DNA from 3 places in the Streptomyces sp. NPDC097617 genome. Region 1 is predicted to be linked to each of the others. Evidence: riboswitches for the same ligand, from Rfam matches in the RefSeq annotation. Region 1 holds a riboswitch; each other region holds the start of a gene.
What was found. Region 1 has a riboswitch for cyclic di-AMP ahead of ACIQZO_RS24445 (M23 family metallopeptidase). Riboswitches for the same ligand answer to the same signal wherever they lie in the genome.
Positions count from the first base shown of each region.

Region 2: linked by a shared signal. The riboswitch ahead of ACIQZO_RS35975 (transglycosylase family protein) and the one ahead of ACIQZO_RS24445 (M23 family metallopeptidase) in region 1 are both predicted to bind cyclic di-AMP.
Region 3: linked by a shared signal. The riboswitch ahead of ACIQZO_RS20345 (LysM peptidoglycan-binding domain-containing M23 family metallopeptidase) and the one ahead of ACIQZO_RS24445 (M23 family metallopeptidase) in region 1 are both predicted to bind cyclic di-AMP.

Region 1 is NZ_JBIWCL010000016.1:75,403-78,666, forward strand. Features, by position in the region: gene ACIQZO_RS24440 (GntR family transcriptional regulator) at 1-120, opposite strand, end outside; gene ACIQZO_RS24445 (M23 family metallopeptidase) at 323-1,126, opposite strand; cyclic di-AMP (ydaO/yuaA leader) riboswitch at 1,139-1,298, opposite strand; gene ACIQZO_RS24450 (M16 family metallopeptidase) at 1,516-2,883, opposite strand; gene ACIQZO_RS24455 (M16 family metallopeptidase) at 2,904-3,264, opposite strand, start outside.
Region 2 is NZ_JBIWCL010000033.1:77,293-80,556, reverse strand. Features, by position in the region: gene ACIQZO_RS35985 (cytochrome P450) at 1-292, shown strand, start outside; gene ACIQZO_RS35980 (transglycosylase family protein) at 396-1,430, shown strand; cyclic di-AMP (ydaO/yuaA leader) riboswitch at 1,707-1,879, shown strand; gene ACIQZO_RS35975 (transglycosylase family protein) at 1,883-2,578, shown strand; gene eno (phosphopyruvate hydratase) at 2,864-3,264, shown strand, end outside.
Region 3 is NZ_JBIWCL010000012.1:43,688-46,951, reverse strand. Features, by position in the region: gene ACIQZO_RS20355 (aspartate aminotransferase family protein) at 1-649, shown strand, start outside; gene ACIQZO_RS20350 (tyrosine-protein phosphatase) at 700-1,491, opposite strand; cyclic di-AMP (ydaO/yuaA leader) riboswitch at 1,807-1,980, shown strand; gene ACIQZO_RS20345 (LysM peptidoglycan-binding domain-containing M23 family metallopeptidase) at 1,985-2,947, shown strand; gene ACIQZO_RS20340 (SGNH/GDSL hydrolase family protein) at 3,110-3,264, shown strand, end outside.

The sequences.
Region 1 (3,264 bases):
GCGCGAGACCCCGTACCGGCGGGCCAGTACCTCCTCGGTCAGCCGGGCGCCCGGCTCGAACGCTCCGGAGACGATGTCGTCGCGGATTGCTGTGCATACCGCGTGCGCAGGAATACGCAAGACCGAACCTCCGCCTATTTCCGACTGCCAGCCTCATTGCACGCACATGCGCGTGCCGCGATTCTATTGCAACACACGATAATTTCCGAGAGCAGCCGAAAATGCGAAACATTTGCACAAGGGCGCAACACAAAGACCCCGGCTCGGGGAGCCGGGGTCTTCGGTGAAGCAGAAGGCGGAGCGGAAGCGCTGCGCCGCAGCGTCAGACTTCGACGCCGTGCGAGCGCAGGTACGCGAGCGGGTCGATGTCCGAGCCGTACTGCGAGCCGGTGCGGGCCTCGAAGTGCAGGTGCGGGCCGCTGGAGTTGCCGGTGGAGCCCGACAGCCCGATCTGCTGGCCGGCGGCAACCTGCTGGCCGACCGAGACGTTCAGCGAGGTCATGTGGCCGTACTGGGTGAACGTGCCGTCGTTGTGCTTGATGACGACGTTGTTTCCGTACGCGCCACCCCAGCCGGCCTCGACGACGGTGCCGACGCCGACGGCGTGGACCGAGGTACCGGAGGCGGCGTGGAAGTCGATGCCCGTGTGGCTGCCGGAGGACCACATGCCGCCGCCCGCGTGGTACTGCGTGCTGACGTACGAGCCGTCCACCGGGGCGACGAAGGTGTTGAGGCGCTTGCGCTCCTCCTCGCGGGCGGCGCGCTCGGCGGCCTCTCGCTCGGCCTTCGCCTTGACCTCGGCGAGGCGCTTGGCCTCCGAGGCCCGCTGCTTCGCATCGGCCTCGGCCTGCGCCTTGGCGGCGGCCTGCTCGGCGGCGCGGTGCTGGGCGTCGGCCTGGTCGGATATGTCGCCCGCGAGCTCATCGGCGACGACGACGGCACCGAGGCCGCTGTCCTGGCCGAGGTTGCTGCTGTGGTTGTCCGCGGCGAAGGCCGGGGCGGCGAGGGAGCCGACGACACCCGTGGTGGCGATCGCGGCGATACCGGCGTAACCGGCGGTCTTACGGCTCAGACGGCTGGAACCACGGTGCTTACCGGAACCAGCGGGACGACTGCCAAACGCCATGAAGGGTTTGATCCTTTCCTTCCTTCTCGCCTACCGGGTTAGCTGACGGGTTCGGAGCAGGAAGGTCTCCTACGGGCCTCCTCTTGCGAGGGGGTCCGATTCACCCCAGGGACTCATGTGGGTCCCCGGCTCCCCAGGCTCGCGCCTGACGGGGACTCGGCGATCGCTGCCCGGTGCCGCGGATGCGGCGGGCACAACTGACGGACAGCACGGACGACGCTAGGCGGATCATCAGTCAATCGCCAAACAGACACGGCTTTTTGTTGCGTACGCCACACCACATAAAAGCAACCTCACCACTAAACGGACAAAAGGGGTTCTGGTGAACAAGTCACCAGAACCCCTTGCCGAAATCTTCGGCCGGCCCTCAAGGAGCCGTTGCCCGAGCGTCAGTTGGAGACGACCGTGACCTCACCGATCCCCAGCGCCCGCACGGGCTCCTCGATGAGCGCCGCGTCGCCCACCAGGACGGTGACCAGCCGGTCCGCCGGGAAGGCCTTCACGACCGCCGAAGTGGCCTCCACCGTGCCGGTCTCGGCCAGCTGTGCGTACAACTGCGCCTGATAGTCGTCCGGCAGTTCCTGCTCGACCTGGTCGGCCAGGGTGCCCGCGACCGAGGCCGCCGTCTCGAACTTCAGCGGGGCCACGCCCACCAAGTTCTGCACGGCGACATCGCGTTCGGCGTCGGTAAGACCGCCCTCGGCGAGGGTGCGCAGCACCTTCCAGAGGTCCTCGAGCGCCGGTCCGGTGTTCGGGGTGTCCACCGAGCCGCTGATGGCCAGCATCGAGGCGCCCTTGCCGTCCTCGGTGGAGCGCAGCACCTGGCCGAAGGCGCGTACGCCGTAGGTGTACCCCTTCTCCTCGCGCAGCACCTTGTCCAGGCGGGAGGTCAGCGTGCCGCCCAGGCAGTACGTGCCGAGCACCTGGGCCGCCCACACCCGGTCGTGACGGTCCGCCCCGATCCGGCCGATGAGCAGCTGGGTCTGGACGGCGCCGGGCCGGTCCACGATGACCACGCGGCCGGTGTCGTCGGCGGTCACCGGCGGCACCGGCAGGGCCGCGGCGGTGTTGCCCGTCCAGGTGCCCAGGGTGTCCGCCAGCACGGCGTCCAGGTCGATGCCGGTCAGGTCGCCGACGACGACCGCGGTGGCCGTGGCGGGGCGTACATGGGCCTCGTAGAAGGCGCGTACGGAGGAGGAGTCGATCCGGGCGACCGTCTCCTCGGTGCCCTGGCGCGGCCGGGACATCCGCAGGGCGGCCGGGAAGAGCTCCTTGGAGAGCTGCTTGGCGGCGCGGCGCTGCGGGTTCGCCAGCTCGTGCGGGATCTCGTCGAGCCGGTTGCGCACCAGCCGGTCGATCTCGGCGTCGGCGAAGGCGGGAGCGCGCAGCGCCTCGGCGAGCAGGCCCAGCGCCTTGGGCAGCCGGGAGGCCGGGACCTCCAGGGAGACCCGGATGCCCGGGTGGTCGGCGTGCGCGTCGAGGGTGGCGCCGCAGCGCTCCAGCTCGGCCGCGAACTCCTCGGCGGAGTGCTTGTCGGTGCCCTCGGAGAGCGCCCGCGCCATGATGGTCGCCACGCCGTCCAGGCCCGCGGGCTCGGCGTCGAGCGGGGCGGCGAGGTTGACCTCGACCGCGACGACCTGCTGGCCCGGCCGGTGGCAGCGCAGCAGGGTCAGGCCGTTGGACAGCCGGCCGCGGTCGGGGGCCGGGAAGGCCCACGGCTGCGGCTCGCCGGCCTGCGGCTGCGGGTGGAAGGTCATCGTGACGGCTGCGGTGTCGCTCACTGCTCCGCCCCCTCGTTCTCGTCGGACTCGTCGGACTCGTCGGACTCGATCGGCTCGTAGACGAGCACCGCGCGGTTGTCCGGGCGCAGTCGGGCCGCGGCCACGGCCTGCACCTCTTCGGCGGTGATGTCCAGGACACGCTGGACGGCGGTCAGCGCCAGCTGCGGGTCGCCGAACAGCACCGCGAAGCGGCACAGTTCGTCGGCGCGCCCGGCCACCGTGCTCAGCCGGTCCAGCCACTCGCGCTCCAGCTGCGCCTGGGCGCGCTCCATTTCCTCGGCCGTCGGGCCCTCGGCGGCGAACCGCGCGAGCTCCTCGTCCACGGCCGCCTCGATGGCGGGGATCTCGACCCCGCTG
Region 2 (3,264 bases), on a different contig from region 1:
GGTCCTGGTCGTCCTCGCGGCGGCCGACCGGGATCCCGGGCGGTTCGCGGACCCGGATACCCTCGACCTCTCCCGGACGGACAACCAGCACCTCGGGTACGGCCACGGCATCCACTACTGCCTCGGCGCTCCGCTCGCCCGACTCGAGGGGCAGACCGCGCTCGCCACCCTGCTGACCCGCCTGCCCGATCTGGAACTCGCCGTTCCGACTCAAGACCTGCGCTGGCGTGGGGGGTTGATCATGCGAGGGCTTCGTACTCTTCCCGTTCGCTTCACGGCTCAAAACATTTGAGCGAGATCTGATTAAAAGTCAGATTCAGCTTGAACTTGTGACAATCGTTCGAAGGCCGCTAGGTTCTGCCGTTACCCCGCTGTTATGCGAAAGGTGAACCTACATGCGTTCCGGGAACGGCCGTCACAGACGCCCCCGCCAGGTCCCCGCGCTGGTCGTCACAGCCGGAGTCACTGGCTCCGCGCTGGCTCTGCCGCTGCTCGCGGCCACCAGCGCCACCGCCGCCGACACGTCCACGTGGGACAAGGTCGCCGAGTGCGAGAGCGGCGGCTCCTGGAGTGCCAACTTCGGCAGCGGAGCCTACGGCGGACTCCAGTTCACCCAGGAGGAGTGGCAGAGCGCCGGCGGTCTCGACTTCGCCGAGCGCCCCGACCTCGCGAGCCGGTCCCAGCAGATCGCGGTGGCCGAGCGGGTGCTGAACTCGACCGGACCGCAGGCGTGGCCGCTGTGCGCGGCCTCGGCCGGCCTGGACCGCCAGAGCCCCGCCGCACAGGTGGACCCCGGTCTGCCCGGCGGCCAGGGCCCCCTCCTCGCCTCGCCGTCCCGCCCGGACGATGCCGTTCCGTCCACCGCGGGCGAAAAGCCGTCCACCGACTACGGTTCGCCGACCCCGGTCCCGAGCCCGTTCGGCACCCCCTTCCTGATCCCCGACGCCCCGTCCGTCGGACTGCCCGTCATGCCCGCGCCGGACGTCCCGACGACGCCTCCGGTCGACCCGACGGCGCCGACCCTGCCGGGAGACCCGAGCACCACGCCGGCCCCGGTCGACCCGACGGCTCCCACGCTGCCGGTGGACCCGACCGCGCCGACCACGCCCGGACTGCCCCCGGTCGACCCGACGGCGCCCGTGACCCCCGGGACCCCCGGTACTCCGGAGACGACGGGGACCCTGGGTGCCACTCCCGCCGAGGGCGGCGGCAAGCACCGCGGTGCTCCGGCGGCCGAACCGTCGGGGCCCTCTGATGTCCCGTCGAACCTCACGTACACCGTTCGGGCGGGCGACAGCCTGGCGACCATCGCGGTCGCCAAGGGCGTGAAGGGCGGCTGGAACGGTCTCTACGAGGCCAACGAGCAGGTCATCGGCGAGGACGCCGATCTGATCAAGCCCGGTCAAAACCTGGATCTAACAGCAGAATAAGGACAGTTGAGATACCCGGTAAGAGTTGAATGTCGCTTTTCGGCAAGTGAGACATGCGTCTCTTCCGGTCAACTGGCGTGTCCCGCCCCGGGGCTTCCGCAAACCCTGTCCTCACCTGCGCAAACACCCCTGCGGGGAGCGCAAGTAGGGGCCGTTTCTCCCCGATGTTGCTCGTTGAACATCGGGGAGAGACCTGTCTACCTTCTGAATCGCTCGCCACCGCGGGCTCCTTCGACCGCATCGCCGAATCCTGCCGGCGGACGGGGGGAACAGTCGTCGCGTCAAGCGCCGAAGGCAGGAGCGGGGGAACCAAGGTAGGTGCCGGGAGCGGCCGTTGAGAGACGGTCACGCCACCGGCTTGGGGTTAAGACGTGCGCTAGGTCGCACGACCGGGCAACTCACTCGCCCGAACCCGACAGCTCACCTCGTAGGCGTCGGTGAGGAGAAACTCCATGCTGCTTTCCGGCAAGGGCAAGCACCGTCGCGGTTCCAAGGCTGTCCGCATCGTCACGCTCGCCGGTGTCGCCGGTGTGGCCGTGGCCGCCCCGCTGATGGCCGTGGGCTCCGCCAGCGCCGCCACCGCTTCCGAGTGGGACAAGGTCGCGCAGTGCGAGTCCGGTGGCAACTGGGCCATCAACACGGGCAACGGCTACTACGGCGGCCTGCAGTTCTCGCCCTCCACGTGGTCCGGCTACGGCGGCAAGTCGTACGCCCCGCAGGCCAACCAGGCCACCAAGGCGCAGCAGATAGCCGTCGCGGAGAAGGTCCTCAAGAGCCAGGGCAAGGGCGCCTGGCCGTCCTGCGGCAAGGGCCTGTCGGGCTCCTCCTACAACGGCGGCGGCTCCGAGACCCCGGCTCAGAACAAGCCGCAGTCGAAGCCGAAGACCGAGACGAAGAAGACCGAGACCAAGGTCGCGCCGAAGACCAAGCGCGCCGAGGCTCCGGTCACCCGCTCCGAGCGCACCGAGGCTCCGACCGCCCCGAAGACCGGCAACGGCTCGTACGAGGTCAAGCCGGGCGACACCCTGGGCACCATCGCCGAGGCCAACGGCGTCAAGGGCGGCTGGGAGAAGCTCTTCGAGCTGAACAAGGACATCGTCTCGGACGCCGACCTGATCTTCCCGGGTCAGAAGCTGAAGCTCAGCTGAACAGTGCGGCAAATGCCGCAAAACCCTGTGCGTGGCGTCGGCTGACGGCGTGCAGGATTTCACCGCCCGGTGCGTGCCCCACGCGCCGGGCGGTGCCGTGTCCGCCCCCTGAATGCCGGTGATCAAGGGACCTATGTCCCGGAAGAGGGGTATTCGGTCCCTTTTTCGTCCCAGGGTCCGGGCGGTCGGCCGGTCGAGTGCCCGGATCCGGTTAGGCTCTAGGCGGCAAGGCCATCCCACGGCCTGACACGCCACCGCACACCCAGCGTCACATCCCAGAAGGAGATGCTCGTGCCGTCCATCGACGTCGTCGTAGCCCGGGAAATCCTGGACTCCCGAGGCAACCCCACGGTCGAGGTCGAGGTGGGCCTCGACGATGGCAGCACCGGCCGTGCTGCCGTCCCGTCCGGCGCCTCCACCGGTGCATTCGAGGCCATCGAGCTCCGTGACGGTGACCCCGACCGTTACTTCGGCAAGGGTGTCGAGAAGGCCGTCCTCGCCGTCATCGAGCAGATCGGCCCGGAGCTCGTCGGCTACGACGCCACCGAGCAGCGGCTGATCGACCAGGCCATGTTCGACCTGGACGCCACCGACAACAAGGGCTCGCTCGGCGCCAACGCCATCCTCGGCGTGTCCCTGGCCGTCGCGCACGCCGCGTCCGAGGCCTCGGACCTCCCGCTCTTCCG
Region 3 (3,264 bases), on a different contig from region 1:
GGACTTCTACGCGTACCAGCACGAGCCGGGTGTGGAGCCGGACCTGGTGTGCGTGGCGAAGGCACTCTCGGGCGGCTACGTGCCGGTCGGCGCGACCCTGGGCAAGGACTGGATCTTCAAGAAGGTCTACTCGTCCATGGACCGGGTCCTCGTGCACTCGGCGAGCTTCGGCTCCAACGCCCAGGCGATGGCGGCGGGCCTCGCGGTGCTGTCCGTCATGGAGGACGAGGAGGTCGTCGCGAACGCCCGGGCCATGGGCGATTTGCTGCGCGGCCGGCTCGCCGCGCTGGTGGACGAGTACGAGCTGCTGCACGAGGTGCGGGGGCGCGGACTGATGATCGGCATCGAGTTCGGCCGGCCGTCCTCGCTGGGCCTGCGCAGCCGGTGGACCATGCTCCAGGCGGCCCGCAAGGGGCTCTTCGCGCAGATGGTCGTGGTGCCGCTGCTCCAGAAGCACCGGATCCTCACCCAGGTCTCCGGGGATCACCTGGAGGTGATCAAGCTGATCCCGCCGCTGATCGTGGACGAGCGGGACGTGGACCGGTTCGTCGGAGCGTTCCGCGAGGTCATGGACGAGGCGCACGGTGGGTCCGGGCTGATCTGGGACTTCGGCAGGACGCTGGTGAAGCAGGCCGTCGCCACGCGCTGACGGCCCGCCGACCCCGGGGGGGAACCGGTCCGGAGCGGTTCCCCGCCGCGTCAGACCAGCAGCCGGTCCCGCAACCGGTCGAGGGTCTCGGGCCGCAGCCCGAGGCCGTCCGCCAGGTAGCGGTCCACGCCGCCCCAGATCTCGTCGATGGTGTCGAAGGCGGCCATCAGGTACTCGGCGCGGGCGTCGAAGAGCGGCGCGAGCAGCTCCATCACCTCGGGGGAGCGCTCGCCCGCCGACTCGCCGGTGCGGCGCACGCGGTAGCGGCGGTGCGGCGCGTTCGACTCCAGGTAGTCCGTCACGATCGCCTCGCGCTCGACGCCGAGCGCGAGCAGGGTGACGGCGATCGACAGGCCGGCCCGGTCCTTGCCGGCCGCGCAGTGCATGAGCGCGGGGACGCTGTCCTCGGCGAGGGCGTGCACGACCCGGCCGTGCTCGGCGGTGCGCTGCCGGATGATCGCGCGGTACGAGTTCGACATCCGGGCCGCCGCCTTTCCGTCGCCCAGGATCTCGCGCAGCTGGACGAGGTCGCCGTCGCGGACCAGCCGCCAGAACTCCCGACCGTCGGCCGGGTCCGAGAGCGGGATGTTGACGTTGCGGACGCCGGGCAGGTCGACGTCGGGACCCTCCAGCGCGTGGTCGGCGCCGTTGCGGAAGTCGAAGACGGTGTGGAGGCCGAGCGAGGAGAGGAACTCTGCGTCGCTTTCGGTGGCATGCGCGAGATGTCCGCTTCGGAACAGTCGTCCTGTCATGACCGTTCGGCCATTAGAAGTCGGCAATCCGCCTACATCGCGGAAATTGCGCACTCCGGTCAGCTCCGGCTCCTGTATCTGCTGGGTCAAAACAACTCCTCCGCCACGCCTGGGTCCTCTGTCCGAATTACACTACTTGGCGCCAACTTGCCATATCCGGACGAGAGATCGGGAACGTCCCCGTGAGCCAGATCATACGGTGACCGTGAGTGCCTGATCGCTAAAGCCGAATCGCCCGGTCGGAGCGGCTGTTGGCGGTCGGGAATGGACGGAGGGTGACCGGAATTCCATCGGTCTCTGATGCCTGTTATTCCGTCAGCGAATTCACGGCTTGTTCCGCGCGGCTGCCAGGGATTACCTTCGCGATCGATCCGGGCGGACCGCCAAATCCTGCCGCCTCCCGGAAACCGCATCCGACCTAATTTCGCGCGGCAGGAGCGGGGGAACCAGGTAAGCCGCCGGCCCGGAGATCCTTCTCCGGGACGGCTCGGGGTGAAGTCGTTCATGTCCCGTACATGTACGGCCGGACATCTCCAGTCCGAACCCGACAGCTCACCTCGCAGGCGCCGGAGAGGAATTCGTCATGCCTGCAAAGGGTAAGCACCGCCGTCCCAAGTCCCTCTCCCTTTCCCGCGGTTTCGCCGTCGCCGGAACCGGTGGCGCGGCCCTCGCGCTGCCGCTGATCGGCGCCGCCGGCGCCCACGCGGCCGGTGCTCCGGCTGTCGCTCCCGCCGTGGCCCCCGTCGTGGCCGCGCAGGTCCCGGTCGCGCTGCAGGCCACGCCCGCCGCCGCCGTGCAGGCCGCGCCGTCCGTCTACACGGTCGTGCCGGGCGACTACCTCTCCAAGATCGCCGCGGAGCGCCACCTGTCCGGCGGCTGGGAGCAGCTCTACGCCGACAACCGCGAGGCCGTCGGCGGCAACCCGTCGCTGATCCACCCGGGCCTGAAGCTGGACCTCGGCGGTGCGGGCGAGGCGTCCGAGGCGGAGGCCGCCCCCGAGGCCGATGCGAAGCCGGCCGCGCAGGCCGAGCCGAACCCGGCCCGCAAGCAGGCCGAGAAGCCCGCCCGGGCGCAGCGGGAAGCCCCCGCCGAGGCTCCGGCGGAAGCCCCCGCCGAGGCTCCGGCCGCGCCGCAGTCGGCCGCCGCCTTCGTGTCCCCGGTCAGCGGCGGGATCTCCACCCAGTACAAGGTCGCGGGCAGCATGTGGTCCTCCGGCTACCACACCGGCGTCGACTTCATCGCCGGCTCGGGCACCAGCGTCAAGGCGGTGGGCGCGGGCACCGTGGTCTCCGCAGGCTGGAGCGGCTCGTACGGCAACGAGGTCGTCATCCGCCACGCGGACGGCAAGTACTCCCAGTACGCCCACCTGTCCCAGCTCTCCGTCTCCTCCGGCCAGAGCGTCACCGCGGGCCAGAGCATCGGCCTCTCCGGATCCACCGGAAACTCGACCGGCCCGCACCTCCACTTCGAGATCCGCACGAGCCCGTCCTACGGTTCGGACATGGACCCGATCGCCTACCTCCGCTCGAAGGGTGCGAGCCTCTGACGGCACCCGCCGTCGGACCGCCGACACGCGTGAGGCCGGGACCCGAGGGGGTCCCGGCCTTACGCGTACTTATTCCTTATCCCCTGCGTGGTATAGATCACGGTCCGTCAACCCCTCATTACGTTGGCGTAGGTTGGTTACGGGAGTGAAGTATGGGTTCCCGTGGCAGCGACGACGACGAAACTCAAGACCATCGGCTCGTACGCGGCGATCGGGGACAGCTTCACCGAAGGCGTGGGAGACCCGGGACCCGGGGACTCGTATCTCGGCTGGGCGGACCGGCTCGCCGTACTCCTGGCGGATCAGCGCGAGGAGCA